Regions from separate parts of the Methylorubrum sp. B1-46 genome, predicted to be linked through region 2. Evidence: predicted binding sites of a transcription regulator. Region 2 holds the regulator's gene; each other region holds the start of a gene.
What was found. Region 2 encodes LexA, which represses DNA repair genes until DNA is damaged. Its sites were predicted from a motif close to TGTTCNNNNTGTGTTCNG; they were not measured.

Region 1 (4,231 bases), 500 kb from region 2:
TCTACGGCGTCGAGGCGGCCGGCCACGGCGTGCAGAGCGGCCTCCACGCTGCCTCGCTCACCGGCGGCAAGCCCGGCGTGCTGCACGGCAACCGCACCTATCTCCTCATGAACGAGGACGGACAGATCGCCGACGCGCACTCGATCTCGGCAGGTCTCGATTATCCGGGCATCGGCCCCGAGCACGCGTGGCTGCACGAGATGGGCCGCGTCACCTACCTGTCGGCGACCGATTCGGAGACGCTGGAGGCGTTCAAGCTGTGCTCGATGCTGGAAGGCATCATCCCGGCGCTCGAGCCCGCCCATGCCCTGTCGAAGGTGCTCGAACTCGCGCCGACCAAGCCGGCCGAGCACCTGATGGTGATGAACCTGTCCGGGCGCGGCGACAAGGACATCCCGCAGGTCGCCCAGATCTTCGGACAGACGCTCTGAGCGGAAGAATGGGTGCAGCGGTCGCAACAGACCGTTGACACCGCCACGCCCTTCTCCATATACCGCGCCCACCGAACGACGCCGCAGCGCCGTTCGCGGTTGTGGCGGGGTAGCTCAGCTGGTTAGAGCAGAGGAATCATAATCCTTGTGTCGGGGGTTCAAATCCCTCCCTCGCTACCAACTACTTCAGTGACTTAGCTCCAATACTTAACTCAGAATATCAACTACCCATGACCTGGGTCGCAAATGGGTCGCACAAGGGTTGAGACCCGCTAGGTCGCGGATACGCATCGCGATCTGACATTCTATGGGTATCGCTCCTTCGCACCAGCGAATCGATTGGTGTCGCATGAAGGAATGAGCCTCGCTTGACACATGGTGTGTTGAACGCTTCCCGAGGGTGAGCGCGGACGCGTTGCTGTCCGCTCTTCTGGACGCCAACCGCGAATGCGCCGCCCGTCTCGGTCCCCCGATCACGCGGAGTACACTCGGCCGCCGCTTTCGGGGACATCGAGGTCCAGGACGAGCTCTTCTGCCCGCCCACGACTGCCGGCAGCGCCTCGGTTGCCGAGGGTGTGCAATCCTCGGCTCCCGAACCTACGTCCGGCCGAAACGTGGAGAACACTGCCATTTGGCGGCGTGTGATGACCGAGATCGTCAGGATCCTCGGTCGTTAGAGGGCGCTCACGGCGGTCGAGATCGTCAACCTTTTGTCCCTAGTGACCATCGCCGAGGCATAAAGGTTTGAGGAGATCCGGCCGGGCAAGCTCGCCGAGAAGATGCGGGTCAGGATCAAGGCCAGGAAGCACTTCGTCGAGGTTGAAGAGGGGAGGTTCGGATTGCGGGACGACGAAGGTCTCGATGTCGAGGAAGGGACTCCCGCGGCGCAACGCCGAGACCGGTGCGTTACGGCCCCCGGATCCCGGGTTGTCAGGCATGCGGTTCGTGGATTTCTGGGCCCGTTCCCAGCCTACCTGAACCCGCGCGTACCGGAAATCCAGCAGCGCAATGGGTCTTGGCTGGAGACCGCCGCGAACGAGATCGGCGGCCCTGCCCCCAGACTCATTTGACAAAGCAGGGCGAGCCTAATGTTCGCTCTTTGTTCTTGACGCACTGCCCGCGAGACTACACTGTTACCGTCGGGGCTGCCTCTCGTCGCCCGCGTGCGGCGGTGGGCGTTTTCCGGTGGGTTCGTTCTAGATTGCGCTTATCGGAACTGTGTTCTCTGGTGCTATAAAGCTAAGATTCGGTTTTTCCAGTCCAGAAGCGGGTCCGGCAAGGCACCATGAGTTTTTTGACGGATGAGGAAAAGGACGCGCTCACAATCAGGCGCATGATCTTCCATGTTGTTGGGAAGTCACTTGAAGACCCTATTCTTCTGGATGAAATTACGCCGCCGCAGCACCAGGATTTCTTCCTGGAACGGGTGAAGTCATCCTTGCGGGGCAATCTGTTTGCTTTTCGCGACCGATCCACGACGGAGGACATCCTGCGCGAGATCGCGACGGGCGGGGGCAACTTCACAGAGCGCACGCAGGCGCTGGCCCTGGATTTCCAGTCGCGTCACAAGAAGACGATGAGCGTGGGGGTGTTCTTCATCTTCGAGCTCGGTGCGGGCGACGGCGCCACGATCTACGCACTGGTGAAGTACGACAACGAGGACGTCGTCCGCTACGTGCTGGAGGCAGGCGGATCATCCGTACCGAAGCTAGAGCGTTTTCAGGAGTCGTTCGTGAGGAAGCCGGAGGCGATGCAGAAGATCGCGCTGGTCCGGTTGGACGACGGCGCCGGCGGCCGGATCATGGTCCGCGACCGCAGCAACACGGCGCACATCTCGGACTACTTCGAGGGCTTCCTCCAGGCGCGGCGGGTCAACGCGGCGACGGACATGAGCGAGAAGCTGATGGGGGCCCTGAAGGACACCTTCAAGGCCAACCGGGACAGCCTGCCGGAGGAGATCAAGAAGAGCGGCGTGAATCGGATCTACGAGGTGCTCCGCCAGGGGCCGCGGTTCGACCCCGAAGATTGCGAGCCGCTGGTGACGGCCTGCTTCGGGGTTCAGCCTGAGAACTCGAAGGTGCGCCGGGACCTCGTGCGCAACCTGCGCAACCGCGGGGTCTCCGAAGAGACCTTTGACGTCAGCCCCGAGCGCATCCAGAAGCCGCGGCGGCACCGGATGGAGACCGTGGAGGGCGTCCAGATCTCCTACGACGAGGAGAACAGGCCCGCGGTCCACGGCCGTGAGGACGGAAGGCAGGAGATCGTGATCGTGACGGCCGGCCTGACGAGGGACGATGCTGAGATCGAGACAGGTTCACGCCGCGGTTGAGCTCAGCCGGGCGGCGCCCGACTGCTCGATCAGCGAGGACGCGGGTCACCTGCGGGTGTCCGGCTGCCTAAGCCGCGACGCGCTCGCGGCCTGGCAGGCGGTCGCGCGCGAGGGCGGCTGGCTGCGCCTGACCTGCGTAGACCCGTCCGACGACGTCGTGGATCCCGAGGATGTTAGGGACGGCGACCGGGCTCGGATCACGGTCCAGTTCAAGCCGGCCGACCATGCCGCCCACGTCTTCACCGTGGAGGGGTGGCGTTCGTTCCTGCACGGCAAGGTAGCCCCCTATCAGGCCAGCGTCGTCCGGCTCGCCTTCGAAGCCGCCGCGTTCGCCACGGAGGCCTTCTGCGTGGAGCCCTGGGCTGAGGAGCCGGCAGCCGCCGAGCCACCGCCCGAGCGATCCGATATGGGGCCTCGGCGCCAGGTGCGATGCCAGTCCTCCGAGTTGATGGCGCCGCGCGCCATCCATCCCTGGGTTCTCCTGGGGGAGGGGGTAGAGGGCTCGACGGCGTTCGGGTGCTGGCAAGAGGTCGCGGCGGCGATGATCGTGCGCTCCCTGCCCACTGAGCTCTACCGGGACGGCACCGCGTCTCGCGTTGCGCTAGCCGGGCAGCCCCCGCGGCGGATCGACCTTGGTGAAGCTCCGACCGTGGCCCCAGCATTCGCCGTCCTGCAGCGGGCCGCCCGCTGGATCTACCTTGAAGGCACGGACATCGAGGTCCGGCACACCTTCCTGACGGCGGAACTCGCCCGGGAGTGGAAGCCGGAAAGGACCTTCGGCGATGGCCTCGCGGAGCGGCTGGAGCCGGCCCTCGACTCGGCGTCGCTGGTCTACAAGGCACACCTGCGCAGCGGCAGCAAGGACACCCTGAAGGCACTGGCCGACCTCAGGAAGACCTTAGCCGACGAGGTCCAGAAGCTGATGCAGCAGGCCCGCGACCTCTCCGCCGGGGTCTGGCGCGACGTCGCCATCGTGATCGGCCTCCAGGCCGTCCGCGTTACGACGGACCTGACCAAGACTGGAATAGACGGCTCGAAGCTCGCCTTGGTCTACGTGGCGGTGGCGGCTTACGTCGGGTTTTCGTACCTCATGACGGTGCGGACGAATTGGAAGTTCCTGCAACTGGTCGAGGCATCACGGGACACCTGGCGGACCAAGCTCTACGCGTTTCTCGACGACGCAGACTACAACGCCCTCGCCAAGCAGCCGTTGGACGACGCCATCACTGCCTACCGGCGCACGCAGTGGTGGACGGCCGCGGTTGTCGTGTTCGTGATCGCTGGAATTCTGACCATCGCGGCAGCGGATGCTGGCCTACTGACGCGGTCGACTACGGCGCCGGTGGACCTGACTGGCAGCCCCGCTTGGTATGGCGAAATGGCTCCCGTTGGTTGGGCTCCGCCTCTGCCTCGCTAAAGGCGGATCACGCGGTCCGGCACGAACCCCGACCGCTCGTTGGAATGGCCGCGC
Region 2 (4,231 bases):
CCCTTGCCGCCCCGCTGATCGCCGCCACGCTCTGCCTCGCCGTCACCTTCGTCCTGCGGGCGCGTCCGTTCGCGCTCGCTCTGATGCTCGCCCTCGCCGCCCTCTTCCTCGGCTTCGCCGCCGGCGTCTGGCGGGTCTCGTCCGTCGCGGGGCCGGTGCTGACGCGCATCACCATCGCGCCGCTCGCGGGCCTTGTCGAAGGCCTCGACGAACGGGAGGGCGGTGCGCGGCTGATCGTGCGGGTCGCGAGCTTCGGCGACCTCGATGCGGAAAGCCGCCCGCGGCGGGTGCGGGTCTCCTATCGCGCGGCGCAGGCGGTGCGGCCGGGCGACACGATCCGCGCCACTGCCCGTCTGCTGCCGCCGCCGGAAGCGGTGCGACCGGGCGGCTACGACTTCGCGCGCGACGCCTATTTCCGCGGCATCGGAGCGGTAGGATCGCTGGTGGGCAAGGTCGAGGTCGGGGTGCCGTCCGAGCCGCTCCCCTGGTCCCTGCATGTGGCGGCCAGCATCGATGCCGCCCGCAACGCCTTCACCCGGCGGATCACCGACGCGATCGGCGGACAGGCCGGCGCCGTCGCCGCCGCCCTCGTCACGGGAAAGCGTGGACTGATCGCCAACGAGACGAACGACGTCTTGCGGGCGGCGGGCATCTACCACGTCGTCTCGATCTCCGGGCTCCACATGGTGCTCGCCGCCGGCGTGGTGTTCTGGCTGGTGCGGGCCAGTCTCGCCCTGGTGCCGGTGCTGGCGCTCGCTTGGCCGATCAAGAAGATCGCGGCCGGCGCGGCGATGCTGGGCGTGACCGCCTACTGCGCCTTCTCGGGCTGGGACGTCGCCGCCGAGCGGGCGTTGATCATGACGTTGGTGATGCTCGGCGCGATCCTCGTCGATCGTCCGGCGCTTAGCATGCGCAATCTCGCGCTTGCCGCGATCCTGGCGCTGGCCCGCGAGCCGGAAGCACTGCTCGGCCCGAGCTTCCAGATGTCGTTCGGGGCGGTGGCCGGTCTGATCGCCTGCGCGCCGCTCATCGACGGGCGCGTCTTCCGGACCGACAGCCCGTCCCGCATCGCGCGGGCCGCGTCGTGGGTCGCGACGGCGGTGGTGGGCACGCTGGCAACGACTTTGGTGGCACAGATCGCCACCGCGCCGTTCGCGACCTACCACTTCCAGACCGTGCAGCCCTTCGGCCTGGTCGGCAATGCGCTGACCCTGCCGCTCGTCTCGCTCGCGGTGATGCCCGCGGCGGTGCTCGGGATGCTGGCCTATCCCTTCGCCCTCGATCGCCCTGTCTGGTGGCTGATGGGGCTTGCGGTGCGGGGCATGCTCGAAATCTCGGCCTGGATCGCCGGGTTTGGACAGGCCAACATGGTGTTGCCCGCCTTCGGGACCGGCGCCCTGGTGCTGCTCGCCGCTGCCCTCCTCCTCGCGACCCTGCCGGTGTCGCGGCTGCGGCTGCTTGCCCTCGTGCCGGCGGGACTCGGTGTTGCGCTCGCCGCGAGTCCGATCCGCTACGACATCTATATCGACCGCGACGGAGCCGGCGCCGCAATCCGCGGCCAGGACGGGCACCTCGTCGTCCTCGGGCGTCCGCCCGGCTTCGTGCTGGAACAATGGCTGAAGGCCGATGGCGACGGGCGCCGCCCGGATGCGGTCACCGGAGCCACCGGGCCGCGCTGTGACCGTCTCGGCTGTATCCTCGCGGCCATCGACGGAAGCACCGTCGCCCTCGTCACCGACAAGCGCGCCTTTGCCGAGGATTGCGCGCGGGCCGTCATTCTGATCACCCGCCTGCGCGCGCCATCGGGTTGTGCCGCATCGTTGATCGTGGACCGCAGCTTCCTCTCGGCGCGAGGTGCCACCGCGATCCGCCTCGGGGCGGCCGAGCCGGAGGTCGTCACCGCGCGCGGAACCGGCCCGCCGAAGCCTTGGCAGCCCAAACCCGCCAGCGTGGCGACGCCAGCGGCTCCGTCGCCGTCACAAACATTCGGTGACCCCGGTGCGGCGGATCCGTCGGACCCGCCGCCTGGCGAAACGCCTCAGTAGCGGCGTACGAGGCTGACGAGCTTGCCCTGGATGCGCACCCGGTCGGGCCCGAGCACGCGGGTCTCGTAGGACGGGTTGGCGGCCTCGAGCGCGATCGAGGAGCCGCGGCGGCGCAGGCGCTTGAGGGTCGCCTCCTCGTCGTCGATCAGCGCCACGATGATGTCGCCGTTATTGGCGGTATCCTGCTTGTGGATCACCACGAGATCACCGTCGAGGATGCCGGCCTCGATCATCGAATCACCGCGCACTTCCAGCGCGTAGTGTTCGCCGCCCGAGAGGAAATCGGGGGACATCGAGATCGAGTGGCTCTGGCTCTCGATCGCCGAGATCGGCGTGCCGGCGGCGATCCGGCCCATCACCGGGACCATCACCGACTGCCCGTTGCCGTCATGGGCCTGCAGCATCGGCGGCTTCGGCGCGGGCGGCTTGCCCGACAGGCCGCCCTCGACCACGCTTGGAGTGAAGCGGCGCGGCTCCGGGGCCGTTGCCGGCTTGGCCGCCGGCATGTCGGGCATGCGCAGGATCTCGATGGCTCGGGCCCGGTTCGGCAGGCGGCGCAGGAAGCCGCGCTCCTCCAGCGCCATGATCAGGCGGTGGATGCCGGACTTTGATTTGAGATCGAGCGCGTCCTTCATCTCGTCGAAGGACGGCGGCACGCCGCTCTCCTGCATCCTCTGCTGGATGAACTGAAGCAGTTCGAGTTGCTTGCGGGTCAGCATGCGGCACCTGCTGTCGACGGCGGCCGGGGACGCCGCAGAATCATTGAAAACAAAGCGCGAACAGCCTAGACGTTCCTCTCCTGTTCCGCAAGACGAGCGCAGACACGCGAAGGGCGGCGGCACCTTTGCGCCGCCGCCCCTTTTTGCCCCATGAGGGATTCGGATCAGGCTGGGATGACGTCCACAATCTCGTAGGTATCAGGATCGATGATGACGATGTCATCCCCGACCAGGATGAACTGGAGGCCGCGATAGGCCGGCACCAGCGAGAGGATCGCCGGCGGCAGCGGGTGCAGCGAAACCGAGCGCGGGATGGCCGTGCCGACGCGAACCGCGAAGTTCACATTCGTGACCGCCCGGACATTGGAGCGGGTGATCGATTGGCGGAATTCGGTGCGCTGGGTCGAACTCAGGCTTTTGGAGGCGCCGCGGGCTTCCGAGGCAGCCCCGCGGCCGGCTCGCTCGCCGGCCCCCCGCTCGCCAGCCGCGTCGCGGCCGGTGTCACGGTTGCCGCGCTCTCCGGCCGCATCACGGCTCCCCCGGCCGTCGCGCTCGCTGCCGCCATCGCGGCCCGTCTCGTGATTGCTGCGCTCGCCTGATTCTCCCGCGCGGGCCGGGCCGCCGTCTCGGCCGCCGCGCGTGCCGGCCTCTCCCGGCTCGCTGCCGCGTACCGGAGTGCCTGCCGCGCCACCGGTCTCGCCTCCGCGGGTACCGCCGACTTCGCCGCCGCTGCGGGCGCCTCCGGCACCACCCGCCTCACCGGCACCGCCGCGGGGGCCGCTCGCCGCTCCGCCGCCCGCGCCGCCCACACCGCTTCCAGCACCACCGGCGCCTCCGCCTGCGCCGCCGGCTCCCATTCCGGCACCACCGCCCGCGCCACTGCCACCGCCCGCGCCTCCTCCGGCACCACCGGCGCCTCCGCCCTGGGCCAGGGCGGTCGCCGCGCCGAGTACGAGGATCGCGGCCGTCGCTGTACTGCGAAAGAACTTGGTCATGTTCCGTCCCTGTCTTCTGCCGGCCGCCGACGTGGCGCCGAAGCCCGGTCCGCAACGGCGATGTCACGAAAAGCGTTCCCGAAAGACGCAGGAGGAGCAATTGTTCGGGCAAAGCGCCGCGAATGCGCATGGGTTGCCCTAAGACGCTGCCGATTTGCTGCAGTTCGCTGTGCTGTGTGTTTGCAGTCGAGAATGTAGATTGCGATATTTATTTGCGCGTCTGAGCGCTGCCGGAGGTCGAGCCACTGGCATGACGGACACCCGACGGCGCCACGGGCGCGGCATCCCGGCCATCCTCCTCTGACGCGTCCGCTTCATCGGCACAGTCTGGCGCATCGCCGACTGACATCCGCGAAGACCTGTGCAGCACTGGTGGCTGGTCGGTTTCGATCCAACGCTTAGCTTTACGAGCCTCATCGCCGTCCGAGAGCTGAAGCGACAGGGGAAACGCATGCCGGACATCACCGCGACG
Region 3 (4,231 bases), 710 kb from region 2:
TGCAGCCGCAAAGCGCCGGCCGTCGGGGGACGGTCGAGGCCAGCAAGCAGGATCGGACGCGCGGTCGAGAGGACGAGGCCAGCAAGATCTCCTTCGACCTCGAGTGCGAGCGGCACACCGTCCGGCCCGTTTCCACCGGCCGGGCGGGCTCCGCTGAGCCGCAGGCGACCGGGCCGGCGCAGTGCGGCGATGTCGTCACGGCCGAACCAGCGGCCGGTCTTTGGCGTCGTCAGCGTCGCGTCGAGGCGGTCGATCCGGCCGGAGCGCGTCAGGAGCGCGAGGTCGAGATCGCCCTCGGCGGCCTTACCCTTGGCGCGGGCCCGCAGTGCGTCCGCCTCGCCCGATTCCCGCTTCAGGGTCAGGTCGAGGGCCAGCCCGCTCTGGCGGACGCTCGCCGGCACGAAGCGGACCTCGGGCAGGACGCCACGCTCCAGCAGGGCGAGCAGCGGCGCGGCCTTGCCCGCGGTGACACGGCCCTCGATCCGGCCAGAGCCGTCCGGCGCGATCCGCCCGGCGAGCTGAGCGCTCGCGCCGGCAAGGTCGGCGATGTCGAGGGTGTCGACGACGAGGCTGGCGCCGTCCGATTGCAGACTCACCGCGATGGTGCCGTTGCCGGAATGGGCGCCGGAGGGTCCGTAGCGCACGTCCCGCGCCTGCAGGGTCAGGCCGAGATCGTGCCGGTGCAGGCCGGACATCAGGTCGCCCAGCGGCGGCAATTCGGCGATGTCGATGCCGCTGGCGGAGAGCTGCGCGTCGAAGCGTCCGCGCCCGTTCGCATCGGCCCGGACGTAGCGGGCATTGCCGGTGACGCTGGCCTCGCCCAGGGCCAGCCGCAGATTGCGCAGCGAGAGGTCGCCGCCGGCCGCCGAAAGGTCGGTGCCGAGTTCGAACATGCGCCCGTCAAGGATCGCGGCGACGCTCTCCTCCGTGCCGAGCCGACCGAGATAGCGCCCGAGCCCCTCCGAGTTGCGCGCGGAGACGTCGATATGGCCGTTGAAACGGGGCGAACCGGACAGTTCGGCCTCGCCCGTCGCCGCAACGCTCGCCGCTCCCGGCGCCGTCCCCTCGAAGCGCCGCAACACGAGGCCGCCGGTGCGGTCGAAGGTGCCGCGAAAGGCGACATGCGCCCAGTCATCGAGGCCCAGCGCGACGCTCTCGGCGGCGATGTCGAGATCGAGAAGCATCGGCGGGGTCAGAGCGCCCGAGGACAGCCCCTGCGCGATGAGCTCGCGCCCTCCGCCGGAGAGCATCAGCCCGTCGAGATCGAGGCGGCGGGTCCGCAGCGTCAGGCCAAGCCGGGCCTCGCGCAGGTCGAGGCGGCCGCTGCCCGAGAGCCGCGCCGCCTTGCCGCCGGGATCGAGTTCGATCTCCACCGTCTTGGCCTGCGCCACGGGACCGCGCGACTCGAATTTGGCCACCAAGGTCAGCGGTACCACCGCGCCGGCCGGCTGGACCGGCGGCCCGACGGTCAGCCGCGCCGTGCCCTCCGCCTCCGGTACGAGGCCGCGATGGGTGGAGTCGCCGCCCGGCGCGTCCTCGGCGGCGAAAGCGATGCGGGCGTCGAGTTCGAGGCGAGGCATGGTGTCCCCGCCGCCCGTGAGCTTCAGCGAGACGCTGCCGTCGCGGCCGGCGGTGCTGGTCGCGAGATGGAAGGGACTGCCCTTCGCCGTCCCCTCGGCCAGCCAGGGGCCGGCCAGGGCCGGAGCCCGCAGGCGAAGGTTCTCCGCCGTGAACTGCTCCTGCGCCGCCTCGCCCGTGCGCGCGGTGGCCACGCTGAGGCGACGGATGCGCAGGTCGTCGATCGCGATATCGCGGCGCAGGGTCTGCGGCTCGCGCGGCAGCAGCAGCGCCTCGTCGGAGACCGGCAGGGTGACCCGTGCCCGCTCGATCGTGGTCTGGACGAAGCGCACCTCGCCCTTGAGCAGTGGCGCCAGGGCGATCTCCGCATCGACGCTCTGCGCGTCGAGCGCCGGCCCATCCTCCGTACCGAGCCGCAGCCGGGCGAGCCGCAGATGCGGCGACGGCAGCAGGCGCAGGTCGATCGTGCCCTCGCTGCGGGCACCGGCACCGAGAGACTCGCTCAGCGTGCGGTCGATCAGCGCGCGATGGCCCGACCAGTCGATGAAGGGCGGCACGGCCAGGGCCGCGACGAGAACCAGCACGACGGCGCCCGCGAGCGCGGTCAGGAAATCACGCACCGTTATCGCTTCCGCCTGGCCTGCGGGCCGCAGGGCTTCGTTCGCGGTTCACGTGCGTTCGATGGGCATAAGCCGGTCGAAGCGCGCGAAACCAAGCTCCTGCGGCCATAGCACAGGCCACGGCCCGCCCGCACCTCACGCTTAAGCTTGCGCCCGCGGTCAGCGCCGGATGCCGTAGGCGGGTCCGGCCGGGGGCGGAACGTTGAGCGGCGCCCGCTGGATCTGGTTGCGGATCGCGCTGTTCTCCAAGGTCTGGCGTTGTTCGAAGTTGCGGTTCTGGTTGCGGTACTCGAACCCCTCGTTCTGCCGGCTGGTGGCGCCGCGGTTTCCGGGGCTCTGCGCAAGAGCCGGCGTGAGGGCGGCGAGCAGGGTCAGGAGGGCGAGCGACGGGGCGCGCATGGCCTCGTATCCTTCATCGGTGTCAGTTTCGGGTTTCCCGAGTGACGCATGAGGGGACCCGCCGGTTCCGGATCGGGTCTCGACGGCGTTCGCCTTTTGGTCCAGGGATGCGCGCATGATGCAAGAGCCAGACGCGATCCGGCCGCGCCCGTCCGACGACGATGCGCCGTCGGCCCCGACCTCCATCGCCGCCCGCGCCATGGCCGCCCTGCGGCCCGAGGGCGCCTCCTACCTCTCCGGCCTCAACCCGGAGCAGCGCCGCGCCGTGGAGGCGACGGAAGGCCCGGTGCTCGTGCTCGCGGGCGCGGGCACCGGCAAGACGCGGGTGCTGACGACGCGCATCGCCCACCTGATCGCGACGGGCAAGGCGCGGCCCTACGACATCCTGTCGGTGACCTTCACCAATAAGGCCGCCCGCGAGATGAAGCACCGCATCGGCGGGTTGATCGGCCCGGCAGGCGAAGGCATGCCCTGGCTCGGCACCTTCCACGCCATTGGCACCAAGATCCTGCGCCGCCACGCCGAACTCGTCGGCCTCAAATCCGACTTCACGATCCTCGGCACCGACGACCAGCTCCGCCTGATGAAGCAGGTCATCGCCGACCAGAACATCGACGAGAAGCGCTGGCCGGCCCGCTCGCTCGCCCATACCATCGACGGCTGGAAGAACCGCGGCCTTGCGCCCGAGCAGGTGCCGCCGGGCGAGGCGCAGGCCTTCGCCTTCGGCAAGGGCGGGCAGCTCTACGCCGCCTATCAGGCTCGCCTCGCCACCCTCAACGCGGTCGATTTCGGCGACCTGCTGCTGCTGTGCCTGAAGCTCTGGCGCGAGAACCCGGACATCCTGAGGAATTACCAGGACCGTTTCAAATATATCCTGGTCGATGAGTATCAGGACACCAACGTGGCGCAATACCTCTGGCTGCGCCTGCTCGCGCAACTCCGAAAAAACGTCGCCTGCGTCGGCGACGACGACCAGTCGATCTACGGCTGGCGCGGCGCCGAGGTCGACAACATCCTGCGCTTCGAGCACGACTTCCCCGGCGCAACCGTGGTGCGGCTGGAGCGCAATTACCGCTCGACCGGCCACATCCTCGCCGCCGCCTCCGGCCTCATCGCCAAGAACGAAGGCCGGCTCGGCAAGACGCTGCGGACAGAGGATGAAAAGGGCGAGCCGGTCACCGTGACCGGCGCGTGGGATTCGGAAGAAGAGGCACGACAGGTCGCCGAGTCGATCGAGTCGCTCCAGCGCAAGGGGCACCCACTCTCCGAGATCGCCGTGCTGGTGCGGATCTCGGCGCAGATGCGCGAGATCGAGGACCGCTTCGTGCAGGTCGGCCTGCCCTACCGGGTCGTCGGCGGCCCGCGCTTCTACGAACGCGCCGAGATCCGCGATGCGCTGGCCTATCTGCGCGTGACGATGAACGGCGCCGACGACCTCGCCTTCGAGCGCATCTTCAACACGCCCAAGCGCGGCCTCGGCGACGCGACGCTGCAGACCCTTCACGCCTATGCCCGCGCCGACCGGATTCCTCTGCTCGCCGCGGCGAGGAAGCTGATCGAAACCGACGAGTTGAAGCCCCGCGCCCGCTCGATGCTGCGCGGCCTCGTCGAGAGCTTTTCGCGCTGGATCCGTC

Region 1: LPC10_RS01285 (nucleoid-associated protein) is a predicted target of LexA. The motif match lies at 1,521-1,538, and genes of this name have one in related genera.
Region 3: LPC10_RS02220 (ATP-dependent helicase) is a predicted target of LexA. The motif match lies at 2,684-2,701, and genes of this name have one in related genera.

The regions. Positions count from the first base shown of each region.
Region 1 covers NZ_CP088247.1:247,009-251,239, reverse strand. Annotated here, with positions in the region: gene trpB (tryptophan synthase subunit beta) at 1-431, shown strand, start outside; tRNA gene LPC10_RS01290 (tRNA-Met) at 535-611, shown strand; gene LPC10_RS01285 (nucleoid-associated protein) at 1,726-2,760, shown strand; gene LPC10_RS01280 (hypothetical protein) at 2,726-4,177, shown strand.
Region 2 covers NZ_CP088247.1:5,132,102-5,136,332, forward strand. Annotated here, with positions in the region: gene LPC10_RS23780 (ComEC/Rec2 family competence protein) at 1-2,045, shown strand, start outside; gene lexA (transcriptional repressor LexA) at 2,039-2,764, opposite strand; gene LPC10_RS23790 (DUF1236 domain-containing protein) at 2,929-3,759, opposite strand; gene LPC10_RS23795 (MFS family transporter) at 4,211-4,231, shown strand, end outside.
Region 3 covers NZ_CP088247.1:451,809-456,039, forward strand. Annotated here, with positions in the region: gene LPC10_RS02210 (AsmA family protein) at 1-2,198, opposite strand, end outside; gene LPC10_RS02215 (hypothetical protein) at 2,358-2,597, opposite strand; gene LPC10_RS02220 (ATP-dependent helicase) at 2,713-4,231, shown strand, end outside.